Regions from separate parts of the Dyella humi genome, predicted to be linked through region 2. Evidence: predicted binding sites of a transcription regulator. Region 2 holds the regulator's gene; each other region holds the start of a gene.
What was found. The regulator sigma-54, encoded in region 2, starts transcription at its own class of promoters, with help from an activator protein. The targets are predictions, from matches to a motif close to TGGCACGNGCNTTGC.
Positions count from the first base shown of each region.

Region 1 (7,685 bases), 780 kb from region 2:
TTGACGACAAAAAAACCGTTGCCGCTGAGCGCCATGTCCAGGCTGCCATTGGTCGTTTCTAGATCGCCTTGCGAAAACTGCTGCGCAACGCCGGTGAGTTCGGCACCGCTGCCCACGGTCACCGAACTCAAATTGAGACCGGTGACCGCATACACCTCGGCGAACTGTCCGGTGGAGCCCTTGAAGCCCACCGTACCGGCGTTGGCGATGTTGTTGGAAATGATGTTCAGCTCGGACTGGGCCGCATTGATGCCGCTGAGCGCCTGATTGAGAGCCATGCTTTGTACCTCTCCGGATGATGACGATGCGCGTTATCGATGCGCCGTCAGTTGATCTGTGCAACCTGGCTCAGCGGCACGCCGCCGATACCCGCCACTTGCAAATACGTGCCGGTGCTGCTGCCGCCGTAGCCGACACCGGTCACCGAACCGGCTACGTAAGTGGAAAGCGCGCTGCTGTTGCCGCCGTTGTTGGCCGAAACGCTGTACGTGCCGTTGGCCACAGCGTTGCCGCTGCTGTCCTTGCCATTCCAGGTAAAGTTGGCCAGGCCAGTTTGCTGCGCGCCGAGATCGATCGTGTTGACGACGTTACCGTTGCCATCTTTGATGGTGACCACCACGTCGCCCGCGGTGCTGACGTTCACACCACCGTTCACCGCGCTGCCGCTGTAAGTAAGCGACGTCGACGGCACCAGTACTTGGCGTCCCACCAGGCTGGCGGAGCTGAGCACCTGCGAGGTCTGCATATCGGTGCCGAGGTTGCTGCTCAAACCGGTCAAACTGCTCTCGATGTTCTGCAGCGAGCCGAGCTGCGCGAACTGCGCCATCTCCGAGGCCATCTGCGAGTTGTCCATCGGTTGCGTGGGATCCTGGCTCGTAAGCTGCGTCGTCAAAAGCTGCAGGAAATCGGATTGCGTCATGGTCGAGCCGGTCGGCGTGCTGGTGACCGTGCTGCCGGTGAGGCTCAAGCCCGACGTGGAATAACTGCTGGTACTACCGATGGCGGACATGATCAGCTACCCAAGTTGATGGTTTTGATCATGAGCTGCTTGGCAGTGTTCATCACTTCCACGTTGTTCTGATACGAACGGGACGCGGAAATCATGTTCACCAGCTCATCGATCGGATTGACGTTGCTGCCATAGACGAAGCCGCTCGCATCGGCCATCGGGTTACCCGGCTCGTAATGCGTTTCCACCGGCTGCTGGCTTTCGGTGACGCCTTCCATGCGTACGCCGACGTTGGTGTCAGCGTTCTGCGAGGCCACGCCGCCTTGCGCTTGCAGCACCGGCGCGAAGAGCAATTCCTTCGCCTTGTAGGCGGTATCGGGACTGCTGCTGACGCTGTCGGCGTTGGCGAGGTTGCTGGCCACGGTGTTCAACCGCAGCGATTCGGCGGACATGCCGGAACCGGCAGTGTCGAAGATCTTCATCAGCGACATCAGTTTTGCCCTCCACCATTGATGGCCAGGCGCAGCGTCTGAATCGTGCTGTTGATGAAGCTGAGGCTGGCCTGGTAATGCACCATGTTGCTGGCGAACGCCGACTGCTCCACCTGCCCATCGACGGTGTTGCCGTCCATGCTCGGCTGCAGCGGTACGCGATACTTCAAGGCATCCGCCGATTGCGTGGTGGTATCGATCTGCCCGGGCGAAGGCGTGCTCAATTGCAGCGACTGCGAGTCCCCGCCGCTGGCCTGTTGCAGCACTTGGCGGAAGTCGACGTCGCGCGCCTGATAGTTGGGCGTGTCGGCATTAGCGATGTTCGAAGCGATCACTTCGGAACGGCGCTGCCATACATCCAGCGCCTGGCTGCTTAAGCCGAATACGTTGTCGAGAATGTTGCTCATGACGAATTCCCCGCGGCAATCGATGCCTGCGGACGATGTCGAGCAAGTTGCATGCCACGCCTTGACAATGCGGAAAAACCGCATGAGACGGCCGTTCGCGACCGTGCGCCGTAGCGCGCGCGATGTGGCGTGACGTTATGTCGGCGCGCCGGGACGGATTCCCGACATCACCATATTGGCTTTAATGCCGTCAATTTGTTGACAGCTCCATCAGATCCAGCACCGTCTTCGCCAATAAATCCGGCTGGAACTTCGCGATGAACCGGTCCGCGCCGACTTCGCGCACCAGCGCTTCATTGAATACGCCGCTCAAGGAACTATGCAGCACCACCTTGAGCTGGCGCAGCGCCGGCGTATCGCGGATGGCGCGCGTCAATGCATAGCCGTCCAGGCGCGGCATTTCGATATCGGAGATCACCAGCGCCACACCTTCGTCACCGCCTTCCATCATGTTCGTAAGCTGCTCCAGCGCTTCGCGGCCATCCTGCGCGATGATGCACTCGACATTCATACGCTTGAACAGGCTGACCAGACGCTGGCGCGCCACGGTGGAATCGTCCACCACCATGATGCGGCGCCGGGCCAGCGGGCGCTGCTCGGCCTGCTGCTGGATATGTGGCGAAAGCTCTGTCGCCACCTCTTCGATGCTGGCCAGCACGTGCTCCACGTCGACCACCGCCATCAGCTGGCCGTCGATGCGGCTGACCGCGTTGACGCGACTGCCGAACCCGAGCGTGACGGCCGGCGCTTCAAGCGATTCGCCCGTGCAATGCACGATGCGCTGGAAATCCGACACCAGAAAACCCTGCATGGATCGGCTGAATTCGGTAACGATCACGTGCGTCGCATCGACGCCCGCCAACGGCGGATAGCCCATCGCGGCGGCCAGGTCGATCACCGGAATGGTCTTGCCGCGATAGTCGAAACTACCCGCCAGCCATGCGTGCATGCCGGGCAATTTTTCCATCTGCGGCTTGCGCAGTACTTCGCGCACCTTGAAGACGTTGATGCCGAACAGCTGGCGATCGCCCAGGCGAAACAGCAGCATCGCCACGCGATTGTGGCCGGCCAGGCGGGTGTGACTTTCAACGCTATCGAGCAGCGCCGTGGAGGTCATGGGTTTTCTGGAGTGTTTTCGATGTAGGGGTATCGGCGCATTTAGGCGTGGCTTGAGGGCGCTGCTCGGGGAGCAGGGAGCAGGGAACGGGGAACGGGGAACGTGAAGTGCTCGCAGGTGTGAGGCGCACCGCAAACGTAGCCTTTCCTATGAAGACGCAAAAAAACGCAATGCGTTTGCTAGTGCGACCTGCATGTTCCCTGTTCCCTGTTCCCTGTTCCCCACCGTGGCACACACATTGCTTCCTCAACTTTCAACCATTCCCGCCGATGTCTGAGAACCCATACACGGAACTCTTTTGTCTATGAGTCTGATCCGCAGCCAGCATCTGGCCGCCCTGATGCAAGCCGCACTTGCCGGAAACGAAGCTGAACTGGCGAGCTTGAGCCGCAAGCATCCCGCGACAGCGAAGCTGCTCGCGCCCGTGTTCGCGCGACTGGCGCCACGTGCGCCGGCGGCGGTAGCGCTGCAATCGCTGGAGCAGCAAAGCCTGGTGCTGACGCATGCGCAGGCGCTGCATCGCGAGCAGGTGTCGCTCGAGCAATCGATCGGCGAGAGTCGCGATAGCGTCGGACAGTTGACGGAGGGCAGCGCCGGCATGTCGACAACCCTGCAGCAAGCGCAGGGCGGCATCGAACAGGCGTCCAAAGCCGGCGAGCAGAGCGCGGCGAACGTCAGCGAGCTCAACGGCCATCTGCGCCTGCTGCGCAGCGCGCTGTCGGCCATGAACCAGAGCCAGAGCCTGCTTACCGAACAGGTAGCGCAGATTCGCGCGCTCACCACCAGCGTGCAGGACATCGCGCACCAGACCAACCTGGTTGCGCTGAACGCCGCGATTGAAGCGGCACGCGCGGGCGACGCCGGTCGCGGCTTTGCCGTGGTGGCAGACGAAGTGAAGCAATTGGCGGAAAAAACCGCGCAAGCCACGGCGGAAATCGAAACCGTCACCAGTTCGATCGGCGAATTTTCGCTACAGATGAACGGCAACGTGCAACAAAGCCTGCAGCGGCTGGAACGCGCACAAACTGGCGTACACGCCACCGAACGCACGCTACAGGACGGCAGCGGCTCCTTGCAGGGCGCGGGCGAACGCCTGCGCTCGCTGCGCGACGGACAGGATGCCCTGCACGTGCGCGCCACCACGTTGAAAGCCACGCTGGGCGCCTTGCAGCGCCGCGCCTACGAAAGTCGCCGACACGGCGAAGCGCTTGGCCGCGCGGCGGGCTTGGCGCATCGCTTGTGCCTGAGCTGGCTGGAAGGCGAAAGCGGCAACGACATCGCCAGCCTCAGCCTGACCGTGCGCGAATCGGTGATCGGTTTGCGCCAGAGCATGGACCTGGCGCTGCAAGAACCTACCTCGCTCGACCGGCGCTGGTTCGACACCGATGTGCTCAGGCGCAGCCTCGACCGGCTGATCGCCCGTCACGGCGCGCATCCTTCCGGCGCGACCCTGCATGAATCGGCCGCGCGTTTGCGCGAACACGGCGAAATGTTTCTCGAATTGCTCGGCAACGGGCAGTTTGAACAGGCCGCGCAGATGTCCGACAAGCTGGAGAGCGAGCGCGAGGCGATCAACAGCCAATTGGCGGCGATGTTGGCTGATGATCATCCATGAGTTTTTTCGGCGCCCATCCTCTCGCGAAATCTGCCCCCTCCCCTGCTTGCAGGGGAGGGCTGGGGTGGGGTGAGTACTTGCCCGAGACTTTCCCGCAAGGGTTCACCCCCTCCCAACCTCCCCCTGCAAGCAGGGGGAGGAGCAGTGTAGGCGCGATCATGGGTTTGCTCGCGTTGGTAGCGGCGAACATCTCGCACGCCGACACCACCCCCGCCGACCTGCGCGCCGCCGCCGAACAAGCCGTGCGCACGCAATACGGCGCCACCGGCAGTCGCGTCGTCATCATGCCGACGCAACTCAATGCGCGCCTGCACCTGGCCGCCTGCCCGCTCCCTCTACAAACGCGCATTCCAATGCGCCAAGGCACACCCTCGCGCGTGGCGGTGGCGGTGAGCTGCGCCGGCCATCCGGGCTGGACGATTCAGGTGCCGGTGCAGATGCAGGTGTTCCGCAACGTGCTGGTCACCAGCCGGCCGCTGGCTCGCGGTGATATGCCCGGCCCGGCCGACGTACATACCGAAGAGCGCGACGTGGCGCGGCTGGGTTATGGCTATATCGAAAGCCTCGACCAGATCCTGGGCCACTCGCTGGGCCGACCGCTGATCGCGGGCGTGGCGCTGGAACCGGGCGACTTAAACGGCCGAGAGACCGTGCGCGCCGGCGAGGAAGTGCAGTTGGTGGCCCAATTGGACGGCATCGAAGTGCGCACCCGGGGCATGGCCCTGGACGGCGGGGACACCGGCGCGCGCCTGAGGGTCCGTAATGACAACTCCGGCCGGGTGATCAACGGTGTAGTGATCGGGGAAGGCCAGGTGCAGGCCCTTCCTTAATCTTGGACGACCAGACATATTGCAGGCGATCGGCGCATTTAAGTTTTCCCGGGGGACGCCGATACCCCTACCAGGGCATATCGAGAGAACGCCAAGAACCATGAACACTACGATTTCGTCCAACGGCTTACCGCAGCTTCCACTGGCCACCACCACGTCGGAAAACAGCGCTGCCCAGACTTCGACCACCGCACCCGCCACCAGCTCGTCGGCCACGCAGACGAACGACAGCGTGCAGCTGACCGATTCGGCCCGCGCCCTGCAGCAGGCCAGCAGCGCGAACGCGCCGGTCGATACGCAGCGCGTCGATCAGATCCGGCATCAGCTGGCCGCCGGCACCTACAAGGTCGATCCGCATGCCATCGCCAACAGCCTGGTTTCGCTGGAAGGCCAGATCGGCGGCGGCACGAAGTAAGAAAGAACCCCATGCCATGAGCCCGAATCTGCAGGCCGAACTCGGCGCCGCCTTGCGCACCGTACTGGACGAGATGAGCGCGACCACCGCGCAGCTCATCCACGTGCTGGACGAAGAACGCGAAGCGCTCAATGTCGCCGACGCCAAAGCACTCAACCGCGCGGGCGAAGCCAAGCAGATGCTGATGCGCAGGCTCGAGCAGCTCGACGTGGAACGCCTGCACCTGTGCAGCACCTCCGCCGAAGCCGTGCAGCAGGTGGATACGCAATGGCGCGAACTGCTGAAATCGCTGACCGTCTGCCGCGACAACAATCTGCGCAACGGTGCGCTGGTCGGCCAACGTTTGACGCAGGTGCGGCGCGCGCTCGCGGTGCTCACCGGCAGCGACGCGCAGACCGGCACCTACGGCCAGAACGGAGCGCTGCAGGACACGCATCGCTCCGTACAGCTCGCGCAGGCATGAACGAATTCCCCCGGCCGCTGTGATCCAAGGCGTCCGGTTCGTAGCACTGGCTTCACCCAAGTTCGGTATCGACACCATGACGACCAGTACAGCGGCTTCCGCGACCAAGCCCGTGGGTAACGAAACCACCTCGCTCAGCGACATGCTGCTGCCGGTGGTGCGCAGTCCGATGCTGGATCGCGAGGAAGAGCTGTTCGCCTACGAACTGGTGTTCTATCGCCAGGGCGCCGGCACCGATGCCGATACCACACTGATCGGCGGCGTACTTTCCGGCATCACCGACGGCGCGATCACGCGACTGGTGCGCGGCAATCGCGCCTTCATGCGACTGCCTCGCACGCTGCTGCTGGAGCAGACCGACATCCTCGCGCATACGCCGCGCCTGGGCGTGATCATGGATCCGATCCATGTGCGTGACGCGGCCGTGTTGCTGCGTTTGCAACAACTGGCACAGCGCAATTGTCCGTTACTGCTTGACCTTGGCGACGTCGACCCTGCGTCCAGCGAACCCCATGGCGCGCTGGAACCGCTGCTGCGCCTGGCGCGCTACGTGCGTATCGATGCAAAAGCGCTCGACGCCGATACACTGGCCCGTCGCTGCAAGCATCTTTTTGAACGCGGCGTAGACGTGATCGCCGGCAACGTCGACGATCACGTCACCTACGGCCACTGCAAGAGTCTGCCGTTCCAAGCCGTGCAAGGTCGCTACCTGCTCGTTCCGCAGCAGATCGAAGTGCCGGTACTCACACCCAGCCGTCTCAGCCTGCTGCGCCTGATGAGCGCGCTGCAAGACGGCAACGCAGGCCCGGTGGAACTGGGCGACATCATTCGCGACGACGCCGTACTCAGCTACAAGCTGCTCGGCTGCGTGAACTCCGCGTACTTCGCGTTGCCGCGGCAACTGAAGTCGATCCAGCAGGCGGCGATCTTCTTCGGCGTGGCGCGCCTGCGCAACTGGATCTACACCATGGCGCTCAGCGGCACGGACGATCGTCCGCCGGAGTTGCTGCGCACCGCGCTGATCCGCGCGCATATGTGCGAGAAACTGGCGCAAGGCATGCCGGCTGGACAGCAGGAAATGGCGTTCATGGCCGGCCTGTTGTCCCTGCTCGATACACTGTTGTGTGCACCGATGGAATTCGTGCTCAGCCATCTGCCGCTGGCACCGGAAATTCGCGACGCACTGGTCGAAGACCGCGGCCCGTTCGCGCCGCTGCTCGAACAGGTCTATGCGTGGGAAGCGGGCGACCTCAAGGGCGCGCACATGCAACCACAAAACATCCGCAAAATGGCCGGCGCGTATTACGCAGCGACGCAGTGGGCGGATCAGGTGTATTCGTTTGCGGAGCAGAAGCCGCATTGAGGCTTGCTTTGTCCGCGATGTTTTGTGCATAGACT
Region 1 covers NZ_JADIKI010000023.1:1,122,536-1,130,220, forward strand. The annotation lists gene ISP18_RS16295 (flagellar hook protein FlgE) at 1-278, opposite strand, end outside; gene ISP18_RS16300 (flagellar hook assembly protein FlgD) at 326-1,009, opposite strand; gene flgC (flagellar basal body rod protein FlgC) at 1,012-1,440, opposite strand; gene flgB (flagellar basal body rod protein FlgB) at 1,440-1,847, opposite strand; gene ISP18_RS16315 (chemotaxis protein) at 2,038-2,964, opposite strand; gene ISP18_RS16320 (methyl-accepting chemotaxis protein) at 3,269-4,579, shown strand; gene flgA (flagellar basal body P-ring formation chaperone FlgA) at 4,738-5,409, shown strand; gene flgM (flagellar biosynthesis anti-sigma factor FlgM) at 5,510-5,824, shown strand; gene ISP18_RS16335 (flagella synthesis protein FlgN) at 5,841-6,287, shown strand; gene ISP18_RS16340 (EAL and HDOD domain-containing protein) at 6,364-7,650, shown strand.
Region 1: flgB (flagellar basal body rod protein FlgB) is a predicted target of sigma-54. The motif match lies at 1,890-1,904, and genes of this name have one in related genera.

Region 2 (7,685 bases):
GCATCTGGTGGGCTTGACGGTCCATGAAGCTCTGCGCCGGATCGATGCCCTTGCTCTTCAACATATGGCTGCGCACCGCCGCTTCCACCAGTACCGCCAGGTTGCGGCCGGGCGCGACGGGCAGGGTGATCATCGGCACCTGCACATCGAAGATTTCACGGTGACCCACGTCGCCGGTGAGGCGCGTCAGCGCATCGACGTTCTCGCCGTCGCGCAAGGGCTTGAGATGGATCAGCAAGCGCAGGTACTTGGAGGTTTTCACCGAGGTGTGGCCGAACATCTCGCGCACGTTGAGCACGCCCAGGCCGCGCACTTCCAAAAGGTCCTGCAGTAGTTCGGGGCAGGCGCCGTCGATCACGTCCGGCGCGATCAGGGTGAATTCCGGGGCGTCATCGGCCACCAGGCGATGGCCGCGGCTGATCAACTCCAGCGCCAGCTCGCTTTTGCCGGAACCGGCCTCGCCGGTGATCAGCACGCCGATGGAGAACACCTCCAGCAACACGCCGTGCAGAGTGAGGCGCGGCGCCATGGTGCGCGCGAGGTGATATTGCATCCAGGTGAGCAGCTCGTGGCCGCGTTTGGCGCTGATCCACAGCGGGGTGTCGGTTTCCTCGGCCACTTCGCGCAGGTCGGAAGGAATCGCTTGATCCTTGGTGACGATGAAGGCCACCGGATGCGTGGCGGCGGCCTTGTGGATCACTTCCCAGCGCTGGCGGGAATCGAGGCTGTCGAGGTAGCTCAGCTCCTCGGTGCCGACGATCTGGATCTTGTTCGGATAGATGACGTTGAGATAACCCACGAGAGACGGGCGGCGCGCTGGCGTGGAGCCGTAGTCGAGCACGCGCGTTTCGCCGCGCATGCCGGCCACCCAGCGCAAAGCCATGCGCTCGTGGATGTCATCGAAGAGTTGTCTTGCGGTAAGGCGGTCCAAGAGGTTCCCTTTGCGCCGCGTGGCTGCCTGGGGCGGGGCGGCGGCAAGGGACATTGTGCCAGCTTTGCGGCCCTCTCTCCCTCGTGAGAGGTTCGCTGCTTATTCCCGCTCCCCTCCAGGGAGAGGGAAGGGTGAGGGGGCAATCTTGCGTGGGAGTACATCGGAGTGGGGGTTCTATTGAGGTCCGGGGCAAGCCGTGGCCCCTCACCCCTGCCCCTCTCCCCTAAGGGGAGAGGGGGAACACTTGGCGGTGTTATTAACCGTACTGACGGATTTCCCTTACTTCACGTTGATGCTTATCGCACAGCTTGTCGCGATGGCGGCGAAGTTGGTCGACGAGCTTGTCGAACAGGTTGTCGATCGAGGCGTACATGTCGTTCTCGGTGGCTTCGGCGTGCATGGTATTGCCCGCTACCTTGAGCGTTCCCTCGGCGCGCTGCTGAAGCTTGTCCACCGAGAGCACCACGTTCAGGCTGACGATGCGGTCGTCGAGGCGGGTCAATCGGTCAAGTTTGGCTTCGGCGCGGCTGCGCAAAGCGGGAGTTACTTCGATCCGTTGGCCACTGAGTTGGAATTGCATGGTACGCCTCCTTCAAGAGCTGCCGCCATTGGCGGCGTTGGTCGATGCGCAGATCAAAGTGACGTGATCGTTGCATCGTGAAGCAAGACCTTGTGTATGAAAGTGGGATCGTTCTATCGCAACGCAAGTTCCCCGGCAGCGCCGAAGCAACGCGTTCAGATATTGCGCTGTCGCTCGCTGGAGCTGGGAATACGCAGAATTTCCCGGTACTTCGCGACCGTGCGACGCGCTACCTGAATGCCCTTGCCGTGCAACTCCTCGGCAAGCGCCTGGTCGGAGAGCGGCTTGCGCGGGTCTTCGTTGTCGACCAGCTTGCGCAGCATGGCCTGGATGGCGGTGGCGGACGCGCTGCCGCCGTCTTCGGTGGAAACGCCGCTGGAGAAGAAATACTTCAGTTCGTACGTGCCGCGCGGCGTGTGAATGTATTTGCGGGTAGTTACACGTGAAATCGTCGACTCATGCATACCTACCTCCTCGGCCACTTCGCGCAGCACCAACGGCTGCATCGCTTCCGGACCGTAGTCCAGGAAAGCGCTCTGCCGCCGCACGATGGCTTCGGCGACCTTCATCAGTGTTTCGGCACGGGACTCCAAACTTTTAATCAGCCAACGCGCTTCCTGCAGCTGGCCGCGCATCCAGCTGGCATCGTCGCCGCGCGCCCGTGCAATCAGGCTGCAGTAGTGCTGGTTGAGGCTGAGCTTGGGCTGGCTGTCGGGATTCAAGAGCACGCGCCAGCGCGTACCATCCTTGCGCGCGTATACGTCCGGCGCCACGTATTCCACCGGCGTGGTGTCCATGGCGGCGCCCGGGCGCGGATCCAGGCTGCGGATGAGAATGGCCGCGCCGGTGGTGTCTTCTTCGGTGGCGTGCAAGCGACGGGCGAGCTTGGCCATGTCGTTGCGCGCCAGCAGTTCCAGTTCTTGCTCGACGATGCGCAAGGCAAGATCGCGATACGGCGTGCTCGGATCGAACTGCTCGAGCTGCGCGCGCAGACAGTCCGGGAGATCGATGCTGGCCACGCCAGCCGGATCGAAATGCTGCAGCTGGCGGCGCACGGTTTCCACTTCTTCGTGCGTGGCTTTGAGGTGCGGCGGCAGTGCGGCGAGTACCGCATCAATACCTTCGACCAGGTAACCATCCGTGTTCAATGCGTCGATCAGCACCGTGGCGATCAACTTGGCACGCGGATCCATCGGCGTGAGGTTGAGCTGCCACAGCAGGTGTTCCTGCAATGACTCCGGCGCGGCGCCTTGCGGCTCCATGCCTTCTTCGTCGCGATTGCTCGAACTACTGCTGCCGTTACCGTTACCGTTGACGGTGGAGAAATCGATCGGCTCGTCGGAACTCATTTCCGGCTCGGTCCATTCCGGCGCTTCGTCGTTGGCGTCGCTGCCGGAAGCGGAGCTGCTGCTGACCCCGTTCAAGGGTTCGAATTCGTGGTCGAATTCACCATCCGCTTCGGTTTCGTCCTGCTCCTCCTGCGTGGCATCTTCGGCGAACTCGAGCAGAGGATTGCTCTCGGCGAGTTGACGCAACTCGGCAGCCAGCTCCAATTGCGACAATTGCAACAGGCGAATGGCCTGTTGCAGCTGCGGCGTGAGAGCCAGCTGTTGATTGAGACGAAACTGAAGCCCTGGTTTCATGCCTGCCAAAAGGGATAAGACGGCCTCATCCTAACCCTTCGACGGAACGCCGGCCATAGCTGCAGAGGCGGAAATTGCGGCGCGGTAATGCGGATGTGAAGCGGCGCAAATTAAGCTTGTGCGGGCGAAAAAGTTGGAGTATTACAGACGGAATTCCCGTCCCAGATAGACCTCGCGCACCCGCTCGTCGGCGAGGATGTGCGCCGGGGTGCCGCGCGAAAGTACTTCGCCCTCATTCATGATGTAGGCACGGTCGCAGATGCCCAGCGTCTCGCGCACGTTGTGATCGGTGATCAGCACGCCGATGCCGCGTTCCTTCAAGTGCCGCACGATGCGCTGGATTTCGCCCACCGAGATTGGGTCGACGCCGGCGAACGGTTCATCCAGCAACATGTAGCGCGGCTGCGCGGCGAGGGCGCGCGCGATTTCCACACGACGCCGTTCGCCACCGGACAGGCTGATGCCTTTCTGTCCAGCGATGTGTGCGATTTTCAGTTCGTCCAGCAGGCTTTCCAGTTCGCCGTCGCGCTTGCGCGGCTCCAGCCCTTCGCGCAGTTCCAGCACGGCCATGATGTTGTCCGCCACGCTCAGACGGCGGAACACCGAGGCTTCCTGCGGCAGGTAGCCGATGCCGAGCTTGGCGCGCGCGTGCATGGGCAGGCCGGTGATGTCCTGCTTGTCGAGCTTGATCGCGCCGGCATCGGCCTCGATCAGTCCCACGATCATGTAGAAGCAGGTGGTTTTGCCGGCGCCGTTGGGGCCGAGCAGACCCACTACCTCGCCCTGGCGGATCGAGAACGCGAAGTCGCGCACTACTTGGCGCGCGCGGAAACTCTTTTGCAGGCCTTCTGCGGAAAGCATGGGTAACGGTTATTCCTTGGAGGCGCTGCTGGCGGACGCCGGTGCGCGGGTGCTGGATGACGATGCCGGCTTGGACGAGTTCGGCGCGGGATTGCCCACCGGCTTGGCGGGCACGGGTGGGTTGGCTGGTGCGCCTTTCTTCGGCGGTGGCAGCGGTTTCTGCTTCGGCAGGAAGGTCATGACGACGGGGGCGCCGTTACCGCTCTCGCCGACCATGTAACTGGTCTGCGTGTTGTAGGTGAGCTTGGCGCCGCGTGCGTCGCCCTTGTTCTGCTGGTGGACGTAGGCGTTGCCGGTAAGAATCGCGATACCGTTGACGTTGTCGTAATACAGCTGATCGGCATCGCCGGTCATCAGGTTGCCGTTGTCGTCGATTTGCTCGATGTGCGGGCGCTTTTGCGGAGTGCCGGTGACGACGACGTGATCGACCGACGTGTCTTCCTTGGCCGTGTAGATTTTTGCGATATCGCCGGTCAGCTTCATCGTGCCCTGTGTGATCAGCACGCTGCCTTTGAAGGTACTGATGGTGTTGGGCTGGTTGTAACCGTCCATGCTGTCGGCATGCACCACGTGGATCGGTTGATTGCGATCATCCTGCTTTGCCAGCGCCGGTTGCAGAAGCAGCAGCCCCGCGGCCAGCAGGCTGAGTCGTAGCATTTTTCTGGCGCGGATACAGGATGCCGTGCACGTCATGGAGCAACTCCAGATGGTTATCGTTGAGGTTGGCACGCATGCCAACGCCGTTCATGATGCTTTCGCCTTGCGTCATGGTGGCCGGATCCGCAGTTTCCATGCGGTTCTCCTTCGGCCAGCCGGTGACGTTGGAGGTGCGTAATGTTGCCATGGGACCCTGCGTGTAGGCAGGGCGGTACATGTAGACCGCACCATCCAGGCGCATCAGTGTGCCTGTTTTGTTGACCCAGCCGAACGGTGCATTGCCGTGCCAGTCCGGGACGCCGGGGTTTTTCGAGGTGATCTGGAACACCGGCGCGTTGATGTACAGCGATTCGTCGCCGCCGCGGCGATCCATGCGCGGCGCTGTCATAGTGAAGCTCAGGAGCCCGTCCACGTCATAGCTCCACACCGTGGCGTTGTAGAGCACGTAATCGGCAATCGGCGGGCCGATGAAATCGTTGGCCGGTGGCGCGCCTACCACCCAACTGCGCAGCATCCAACTGGCTGGCGCTGCGATGGCGAGCAGCACGATGGCGACGTTGAGGCGATTGTCGCGTAGGTATTGGCGAAAGTTCACCGCCAGTGCTCCTGTTCGGCCGCGCTCTTGCCCTGCGCATGCAGGATCAGGTCGCACACTTCGCGCACAGCGCCCATGCCGCCGCCCAAGCTCGTCTGCCAATGCGCACGCTGCACCACCCACGGATGCGCATTCGCCACCGCTACGGCGAGGCCGGCGAGATGCATGGCGGGGAGGTCGGGCAGGTCGTCGCCGACGAAGGCGGCTTGCTCGGGCGCAAGTTCCAGCGCTTCGAGGATCTGGCGCATGCATTCGCGCTTGTCGGACTGGCCTTGATAGACGTGCGCGATGTTTAGTTCTTCCGCGCGCAAGGCAACAGGATGACTGATGCGCGCGCTGACGATTGCGACCTCGATGCCATGCGCCTGCAGCCGCTTCAAACCGAGACCGTCATGCACGTGAAACACCTTGGTTTCATGGCCACTTTCGCTGTACCACAGGCGACCGTCGGTGAGCGTGCCGTCCACGTCGAACGCGGCCAAGCGAATCTTGGCGGCGCGAGCGAGCACGTCGGCAGTCAAATTGGAAAGATATTCCATGCAACGTTTCCGTCAGACCACGCGCGCGCGCAGCAGGTCGTGAATGTTGAGGGCGCCGACTACGCGCTGTGCGTTGTCGACCACCAGCAGGGCGTGAATCTGGTACTTCTCCATCACCTGCGCCGCCTCGATGGCGAGCTTGTCGGCACCGATCACTTTCGGGCCGCGCGTCATCAGGTCACTGACGCGCGCATTGCGCAGGTCCACGCCGTCGTCGTCCAGTGCGCGGCGCAAGTCACCGTCGGTGAACACGCCCAGCAGGCGCTGCTCGGTGTCGACCACGGCGGTCATGCCTAGGTGCTTGCGTGTCATTTCCATCAGGGCTTCGGTGAGGCTGGCGTCGGGGGAAATCATCGGGATGCCCGGGCCGGTGTGCATCACATCGCTGATGTGCAGCAACAGACGGCGCCCCAGGCTGCCCGCCGGGTGGGAACGCGCGAAGTCCTCAGAGGTAAACCCGCGCGCTTCCAGCAGCGCGATGGCCAGCGCATCGCCCATCACCAGCGCGGCAGTGGTGCTGGCGGTGGGGGCCAGGCCCAGTGGGCAGGCTTCCGCCGAAATGCCGGCGTCCAGATGCACATCGGCCTGACCGCCGAGGGAGGAATCCGGATTGCCGGTGATGGCGATCAGCGGAATGCCCTGGCGCTTGATCACTGGCAGGATGAACAGGATCTCGTCCGTTTCACCCGAGTTGGACAGGGCCAGCACCACGTCTTGCGGCAGGATCATCCCCAGGTCGCCATGGCTGGCCTCACCCGGATGCACGAAAAAGGCCGGCGTGCCAGTGGAAGCCAGGGTGGCAGCGATCTTGCGCCCCACGTGCCCGGATTTGCCCATGCCGGTGACCACCACGCGCCCCTTGCAGCTCAGAATCAGCCGGCAAGCATCGACGAAAGTCTGGTCGATGCGCGGTTCCAGCGCCCGGATGGCAGCCGCTTCGGTGGCGATGACCGTGCGCGCGCTGCGCACGATGGCGGCGGCATCCACGCGGCTGGCTTTGGCTTTGGTGATGGGGGCGTTCATGCGTCCTCGCGGCGGGCTGGGCAGGGGCTGCCAACACGTGTGTCGTTTCTGCGACAGCAGATTTCCATTAACATGGCATATTCGCATTCTATCTTGATGCCTGTCGCCAATGGCTCGACCTGTACGGGTTGGCAGCCGGCGTTCAGTATCTCAGCAATTGGAAAACCGATGGACGCAGCCAGCATCCAGGCAATGATCGAAACGGGCCTGCCCGGCGCAAAGGCGAACGTGCAGGGTGACGATGGGGTGCACTTCGAGGCGGAAGTAGTGGCCGCGCAGTTTGCGGGTAAGCTGCCGTTGGCGCGTCACCGTCTCGTTTACGGCACCTTGGGTGACCTCATGGGTGGCGCGATTCACGCGCTTGCGCTCAAGACTCTGACACCGGAAGAAGCCGCTGCGCGCCGTTGACGGCGCCGCGATCGCTCCCGGTTTCGCTTATTTCAAGGATTCCCGATGGCAAAAATCCTGATCAGCGGCGGCGAGCCGCTACGCGGTGAAGTGGGCATTTCCGGCGCGAAAAACGCCGTGCTGCCCATTCTCGCCTCCTGCCTGCTGGCCGACGAGCCGGTCACGATCAGCAACGTACCGCACCTGCACGACGTCACCACCACCATGGAACTGCTCGGCCAGATGGGTGTGCAACTGGTGCTGGACGATCGCATGAAGATCCAGGTGGATCCACGCTCGGCCGATCGCTATTTCGCGCCGTACGAACTGGTGAAAACCATGCGCGCCTCGATTCTGGTGCTGGGGCCGCTGGTGGCGCGCTTTGGCCAGGCCGAGGTCTCGCTGCCCGGCGGCTGCCAGATCGGTTCGCGTCCGGTGGATCAGCACATCCGCGGCCTGCAGGCGCTGG
Region 2 covers NZ_JADIKI010000023.1:343,034-350,718, reverse strand. The annotation lists gene hprK (HPr(Ser) kinase/phosphatase) at 1-931, opposite strand, end outside; gene hpf (ribosome hibernation-promoting factor, HPF/YfiA family) at 1,188-1,511, opposite strand; gene ISP18_RS12845 (RNA polymerase factor sigma-54) at 1,667-3,154, opposite strand; gene lptB (LPS export ABC transporter ATP-binding protein) at 3,296-4,015, opposite strand; gene lptA (lipopolysaccharide transport periplasmic protein LptA) at 4,025-4,708, opposite strand; gene lptC (LPS export ABC transporter periplasmic protein LptC) at 4,605-5,267, opposite strand; gene ISP18_RS12825 (KdsC family phosphatase) at 5,264-5,806, opposite strand; gene ISP18_RS12820 (KpsF/GutQ family sugar-phosphate isomerase) at 5,819-6,829, opposite strand; gene ISP18_RS12815 (BolA family protein) at 6,998-7,237, shown strand; gene murA (UDP-N-acetylglucosamine 1-carboxyvinyltransferase) at 7,283-7,685, shown strand, end outside.

Region 3 (7,685 bases), 1.2 Mb from region 2:
CATGCGGGCTTTGGGTTGCATAACCGAAATCCAGTGGCGCGAACGGCTGCTTGCGCGTGCCATAGATGGCCTCGCCGTTGCGCTTGAGCCACGCACCGATGCCGTGCAATACCTGCGCTTCGTACGGAACGACGGAACCATCGCCTTCCGGTCCGATATTGAGAATGTAGTTGCCGCCCTGGCTGACCACGCGTACCAGCCGCGTGATGTTCTCGCGGATCTTGTCTTGCGGATCCTTTCTTTCCTGCCACGAGCGATAGCCCCAGGTTTCCGGAAACATGGAGGCCGGCGATTGCCAGGGCAGCTCCATCGCCACGTCGGGTTCGGCGTTGTCACCCATCACGGCGAAGTCACCGTAGTAGTTCCATACGCGGCCGGAGATCATGGTTTGTGGCTGCAGCGCGTGCACGGTGTGCGCGAAGTGCGCGCTTTGCGCGGGCGTGGGTTTGCCCATGTCGAACCAGATTTCGGAGATGGGGCCGTAGTGGCCCAACAGTTCCTTCAGCTGCGTGACATTGAATGCTTCTTGCTCCGATGTGATCGGATTGCTGTTGCCTTCGATGTACTTGTTCCCGCCTGGGTGATGCCAATCAATGGTCGAGTAATACACACCAAACTTCAGGCCACCGCGCGCGCAGGCATCAGCAAGTTCCTTCACGATGTCCCGGTGATAAGGCGTGCCATCCACGGCGTTGTAAGAAGTCTCTGCGGTCTGAAACAGATTGAAACCGTCGTGATGTTTGGCAGTGATCACAATGAACTTCATACCCGCAGCTTTGGCCAAGGCCACGATTGCGTCGGGATCGAAGTTCACCGGATCGAATTGTTTGGCCAGTGCTTCGTAATCTTTGTCGGGAATCGGCCCGTTGGCGAATATCTGCTCGCTATAGCCGTTGTCCACGCGCTTGCCGTTCCACATGCCGCCCGCAATGGAATACAGGCCGAAGTGGATGAACATGCCGAACTTGCGGTCTTGCCAGGCCTTGATGGTTCCGGCGCTGGGCCCGGGACCCGGTAGCGGCCGAGGCTGGTCGAGCGAGCGGCGTGTCGCAACGGGAGCATCGGTCGCAGGCGTGGAAGGTGATGCAGCGAACAGGGTATGCGAGCAACACGCGATGGATGCAATGAGCCACAGTGCGGCTCGCTTTCGCGTAGCGATGATTCCCATGTGGTTCGCTTCCTTTGTCTAGAACGAGAACGAAGGAGCAAACCTTGCCATGAAATCGAAAGATCCGGGTAAAACGCAAGACAAACATTAGCGAGAAAGTTTGAGGCAAGTGCTCACTCCACCCCAACCCCCGTTCAAGTCGAGGGCAGGCTCCTCCCCTGCAAGCAGGGGATGGAGCAGTTCTGACGATCGTAGTGCTAGCCGTACATTTGAAATTGCATGGCATAAACAACAACGGGCGCCGAAGCGCCCGTTGCTTTATTGCGATGATGCGCGCGATCAGATCGCGTAGTACATCTGGAATTCCAGCGGATGCGTGCTGGCGCGGTAGCGCGTCACTTCCTGCATCTTCAGTTCGATGTAGGCATCGATGAAGTCGTCGTTGAACACGCCACCGGCCTTGAGGAAGTCGCGGTCCTTGTCCAGCGCTTCCAGCGCGGCGTCGAGGCTGGAGCACACCTGCGGGATGTTCTTCTCTTCTTCGGGCGGCAGATCGTAGAGATCCTTGTCGGCCGGCGCGCCCGGGTCGATCTTGTTCACGATGCCATCGAGGCCGGCCATCATCAGCGCGGTGAAGGTGAGGTAGCCCGACTGCATCGGATCGGGGAAGCGCACTTCGATGCGGCGGCCCTTTGGGTTCGACACGAACGGAATGCGGCAGCTCGCCGAGCGGTTGCGCGCGGAGTAGGCCAGCATCACCGGCGCTTCGAAGCCCGGCACCAGGCGCTTGTAGCTGTTGGTGGTGGAGTTGGCGAACGCGTTGATGGCCTTGGCATGCTTGAAGATGCCGCCGATGTACCACAGCGCGAGCTGCGACAGGCCGCCGTACAGGTCGCCGGAGAACAGGTTTTTGCCGTCCTTGCTGAGCGACTGGTGCACATGCATGCCGCTGCCGTTGTCGCCGACTATCGGCTTGGGCATGAAGGTGACGGTCTTGCCGTTCTGGTGCGCGACGTTCTTGATGACGTACTTCAGCGTCATCAGCTCGTCGGCCTTCTGCACCAGGGTGTTGAACTTGACGCCGATCTCGCACTGGCCAGCGTTGGCCACTTCGTGGTGATGCACTTCCACCACCTGGCCGAGCGATTCGAGCACTTTGCACATGTCGGCGCGCAGGTCACCCAGCGAATCGACCGGGCTGACCGGGAAATAGCCGCCCTTCACACCCGGACGATGGCCGCTGTTGCCTTCGTCGTACTTGAAGCGCGAGCTCCATGCTGCTTCCTGCGATTCGATTTCGTAGAACACGCGGCCCATGTCGTTCTGCCAGCGCACGGAATCGAAGATGAAGAATTCCGGCTCCGGACCAAAGAAGGCCGTGTCGGCCAAGCCGGTGGATTTCAGATACGCCTCGGCGCGCTTGGCGATGGAGCGCGGATCGCGGCCGTAAGCCTGCATGGTGCTGGGTTCCAGCACGTCGCAATGCAGAACCAGCTGTGTGTGGCTGCTGAACGGATCGAGGTAGGCCGTGGCCGGGTCAGGCAGCAGCACCATGTCCGATTCGTTGATGCCCTTCCACCCGGAGATCGAGGAACCGTCGAACATCTTGCCGTCCTCGAACGTGGACTCGTCGATGGTGTGGGCAGGGAAGGTGACGTGGTGGTGCTTGCCGAGCATGTCGGCAAAACGCAGGTCGACGAACTCGACCTCGTGTTCCTGGATCAGGTCGAGCACTTTCTTCGCGGACATGTAAAACCTCGATAATTCGTGGAAGGGATCGCGCGTGCTTCTAGGCAAGCACCGTACCAACTCTAAAACACTTTACCGTTCAAATGATTACACAGAGGCGACGGACTTGTGCGAGCTTGTTTTGCACCAAATTAGGGATTAATTTGCACTTGTATGGCGCGTCTTGACCCCCTTGCACTTAACCGCCCGGCAAGGAGGAGCTAAGCCTTAAGCTATACCGTTTTTACGGCACTCTGCCGCCTGCGACACAAGGAACCTCTGCGTGCATGACCTCTTCCATGTGATTCTGCTCGGCATCATCGAGGGTATTACCGAATTCCTGCCGATCTCCAGTACCGGACACCTGCTGATTGCCGAAAGCTTCGGGCTCGGCGCCCGCTCGGATCTTTTCAACGTGGGCATCCAGGCTGGCGCGATCCTGGCCATCACGTTGATCTACTGGAAGCGCATCTGGGAATTGCTGACGCAGTGGCGGGACCCGGTCAATCGCGCGTATCTGGCCAAACTGGTCGTGGCGTTTCTGATCACGTGCGTGCTCGGGCTCGTGGTAACGCATTACGGCTTCAAGCTGCCGGAAACGGTAACGCCGATTGCGTGGGCGCTACTGATCGGCGGTTTCTGGATTCTCGGCGCGGAAGCAGTTGCCGCACGGCAAGTGGATCGCAGCGAGGTTACCTGGCGGGTAGCGATCCTGGTCGGCATCGCGCAGATCGTGGCGGGCGTGTTTCCGGGCACCTCACGCTCGGGGGCAACGATTTTCACGGCGATGCTCGCGGGCACCAGCAATCGTCCCGCGGCGACGGAATTCTCGTTCCTGGTCGGCATTCCCACCATGTATGCAGCAACCGGTTACGAGCTTCTGAAGGTGCTCAAGAGCGGCGGCGCCGCGCATGAAGACTGGGGCGCGCTGATCGTCGGCTTCGTGGTGTCGCTGGTGGTGGCGTTCGTGGCGGTGAAGTGGCTGCTGGGCTATATCCGCACGCATCGCTTCACGTGGTTTGCGTGGTATCGCATTGCGCTGGGCGCGGCGTTGTTATTGCTGATTCCGGCGGGCGCCTGAACCAGCTCCCTCTCCTATAAAGGGAGAGGGAGAAAAAAGTCACTGCGCCCGCACCGGCTTTTCTTTCCGTACCGGCGGCAACGGCGGCCGGAACGCCTCGACCACCGGCACCGTCTGGCACAACATCGATTCGAAAGGCCGTTCGAACAGCCCGCGCGCCCATTCGATGAAGGCCTGCACGCGCGCGGAAAGATGTTTCTTCTGCGGATACACGATCCACACGTTCTTGCCGGTGGACACGGTGTCGGGGAGGATCGGCTCGAGCTTGGCCAAATCCAGTGCACAGGCCGCCAACACGTGCGGCGCCTGGATGATGCCCAGTCCCGCCATCGCCGCCTGGATCACCGACTCGCCGTCATTGATCAACAGGTGTGCGTTGACGTCCACTTCGATGCGGCCGTGGGGCGTATCGAACTGCCACTGCCGCGGCTTGCCGTTGGCGTAGACGTAGTTGATGCAGCGATGATTTTTCAGATCCTCGATGCTGGAGGGCGAACCGTAGCGCTCCAGGTATTCCGGGGAAGCCAGCAGCACATTGCGCAGATAGCCGATCTTGCGGGCGATCAGGCTGGAATCCTCCAGTTCGCCCATGCGGATGGCGCAATCGATCCCTTCTTCGTTGAGGTCGTAGGGGTAATCGCACATCATCAGTTCGAGCCGGATGTCCGGGTAACGGCGCTCGAATTCGGACAGCTGCGGCACGATGGCCGCGCGGCCCACCGAGGCGGACATACCCACCCGCAACTTGCCCTGCGGCTTGCGGTGAGCGTAGCCCAGGGATTCGGTCGCTTCAGCAAGATCGGCCAGGATCTCCTTGCAACGTGTATAGAACGAGGCCCCATCGTCGGTAAGACGCAAAGCGCGGGTGGAGCGGAACAGCAGGCGCACGCCTAGGTGTTCCTCCAGCCGGGACACGGCGCGGCTAACGCCGGAGGGGGTCATGCCCAGCTGGGCGGCGGCGGATGCAAAACTCTTCGCTTCCACGACCCGGACAAAGGCGGAAATAGCAGAAAAATCTTCCATAGCACGATCCAGAATACGTTCTGCTGGCGATTATGCACCCATTCATGACTGATAGTCACGAGTAGCTTGCGCAAGGAACGGATTTTCTAAACTGTACGGTATACCCATTATTCGTTTCCTCAAAACCTTGTTGCATTGCGGCAAGAAGATCCAAGGGAGCGAACGATGTTAAAGAAAGCCATCTTGGCCAGCCTGGTCGTAGCAGCCATTGCCGGCAGTTGGGCGTTGTTGGGCAATCACGGCGGAAGCGCCCATGCCCAAGGCGCCGGCGGACAAGGCGGCCCGCCGGAAGTGAGCGTCGCCACGGTCATGGTACGCCCAGTCAGCGACAGCGCCGATTTCACCGGCCAATTGCAGGCGGTCGATTCCGTCGATGTACGTCCGCGCGTGAGCGGGTACGTGGAAACCGTGCAGTTCAAGGAAGGTACTGAAGTGCACAAGGGCGACGTGCTGTTCCGCATCGACCCGCGTCCGTTCCAGGCCGAAGTCGATCGGCTCACCGCCAATATCGCGCAAGCGCAGGCGCAACTCGGCTTGGCGCAAGCCAATGCGGCACGCGCGAGGAAGCTGCTGGCTCAGCACGCGATCTCGCAGGAAGACGCCGATAGCCAGAGCACCAACGAGCAAAGCGCCAAGGCGACGCTGGCGGCATCCACCGCAGCGCTGGCTTCGGCGAAGCTCAATCTGGACTGGACCGACGTGCGCGCGCCCATCGATGGTCGTGTCAGCAACGCGCATATCCAATCGGGAAACTTGGTATCCAGTTCAGACGTGCTCACCACGGTGGTATCGGTGAATCCGATCTACGTGTATTTCGACGTGGACGAGCAAACCTGGCTGAAGCTGGATCGCTTGCGCCGCGACGCCATCAAGAACGGGCGTGCGCCACGCATTGAAGCCACCATGGGCCTGGCCGACGAACAGGCTTATCCGCACACCGGCCGCATCGACTTCGTCGACAACCAGGTGCGTCCGGGCTCCGGCACGATGCGTCTGCGCGCCGTATTCGATGAGGAAGACGGCCTGCTCACGCCTGGCTTGTACGCACGTGTGCATCTGCAAGCAGGTCAGCCGCGTCCGCGTGTGCTGATCGACGATCGCGCCGTCGGCACCGATCTCGGCAACCAGTTCGTCTACGTGGTGGATGGGCAGCACAAAGTGGAGTACCGCAAGGTGGCTCCGGGTCCGCTGTTCCACGGTCTGCGCGTGATCGACGATGGCCTGAAGGCTGGCGACGTGGTGGTGGTGAATGGTCTGCAGCATGTGCGTCCCGGCGCGGAAGTGAATCCGCAGCAAGTGGCGATGGATGCCCGACTGGATGCCCAGGACAAGGCGCTGGTCGATGCCACCGAGACGAATCCGGATGGCAAGGATGTGCGTACGGCGCAGGCGGATAACCGGAATACACAGAAGCGCTCGCAGGGCTGAGCTTTTCCTCCTCTCCCCTCCGGGGAGAGGACTGAGGTGAGGGGCCAATCTTGCGAGTGGCTCACATCAGAAGCGGCTCTATAACTGCATCTTCGCGAGGCGTCCCCTCACCCCAACCCTCTCCCCGGAGGGGAGAGGGAGCCATTTGCGGCAAGCATGAAGAGATATAACCCATGAAAAACATCGCACAGTTTTTCGTCGACCGGCCAATCATGGCCGCGGTGCTTTCGCTGATCTTCGTGATCGCGGGCAGCATCGCGGTGTTCAAGCTGCCGATCAGCGAATATCCCGAAGTCGTGCCGCCCACCGTAGTGGTGCGCGCCAACTATCCCGGCGCAAGCCCCGAAGTGATCGGTGAAACCGTCGCCACGCCACTGGAAGAACAGATCAACGGCGTGGAAGGTATGTTGTATTCCTCCTCGCAGGCCACCAGCGACGGGCAGATGACGCTGACCGTCACCTTCGCGCTGGGCACGGATCTCAACAACGCGCAAGTGGAAGTACAGAACCGCGTGGCGCAGGCGTTGCCGCGTCTGCCGGAAGAAGTGCAGCGCCTGGGCGTGACCACGCAGAAGAGTTCGCCCGACCTCACCATGGTCGTGCATCTCACCTCGCCGGATAAGCGCTACGACATGCTTTACCTGTCGAACTACGCGCGCCTGCACATCAAGGACATCCTCGCGCGCCTCGACGGCGTCGGCGACGTGCAGCTGTTCGGTGCCGGCGAATACAGCATGCGTGTATGGCTGGATCCCAACAAGCTCGCCCAGCGCAACATGACCACCGGCGACATCGTGCACGCCATCCAGGAGCAGAACGTAGCGGTCGCGGCTGGTGCGCTGAATGCGCCGCCGGTGCCGGGCAATACGGACTTCCAGCTCAACGTTCACACGCAGGGCCGCCTCGGCACGGTGGAGGAATTCGGCAACATCATCGTGCGCACCGATGCAGACGGCAGCGTGGTGCATCTGCGCGATGTGGCGCGCATCGAATTGGGCTCCAATCAGTACGCGCTGCGCAGCATGCTGGACAACCAGCCGGCCGTCGCGATTCCGATCTTCGCGCGTCCGGGTTCCAACGCCATCCAGATCTCCAACGAAGTGCGCGCCACGATGGCGGAGCTGAAGAAGGAGTTTCCGCAAGGTGTGGAATACAGCATCGTCTACGATCCCACGGTGTTCGTGCGCGGCTCGATTGAAGCGGTAGCGCACACCCTGATCGAAGCGATCTTACTGGTCGTGCTGGTGGTGATCCTGTTCCTGCAGACCTGGCGTGCATCGGTGATTCCGCTGGTGGCCGTGCCGGTATCGCTGATCG
Region 3 covers NZ_JADIKI010000023.1:1,554,734-1,562,418, reverse strand. The annotation lists gene ISP18_RS18285 (alpha-L-fucosidase) at 1-1,168, opposite strand, end outside; gene glnA (type I glutamate--ammonia ligase) at 1,448-2,857, opposite strand; gene ISP18_RS18275 (undecaprenyl-diphosphate phosphatase) at 3,120-3,917, shown strand; gene ISP18_RS18270 (LysR family transcriptional regulator) at 3,957-4,940, opposite strand; gene ISP18_RS18265 (efflux RND transporter periplasmic adaptor subunit) at 5,106-6,368, shown strand; gene ISP18_RS18260 (efflux RND transporter permease subunit) at 6,542-7,685, shown strand, end outside.
Region 3: glnA (type I glutamate--ammonia ligase) is a predicted target of sigma-54. The motif match lies at 2,902-2,916, and genes of this name have one in related genera.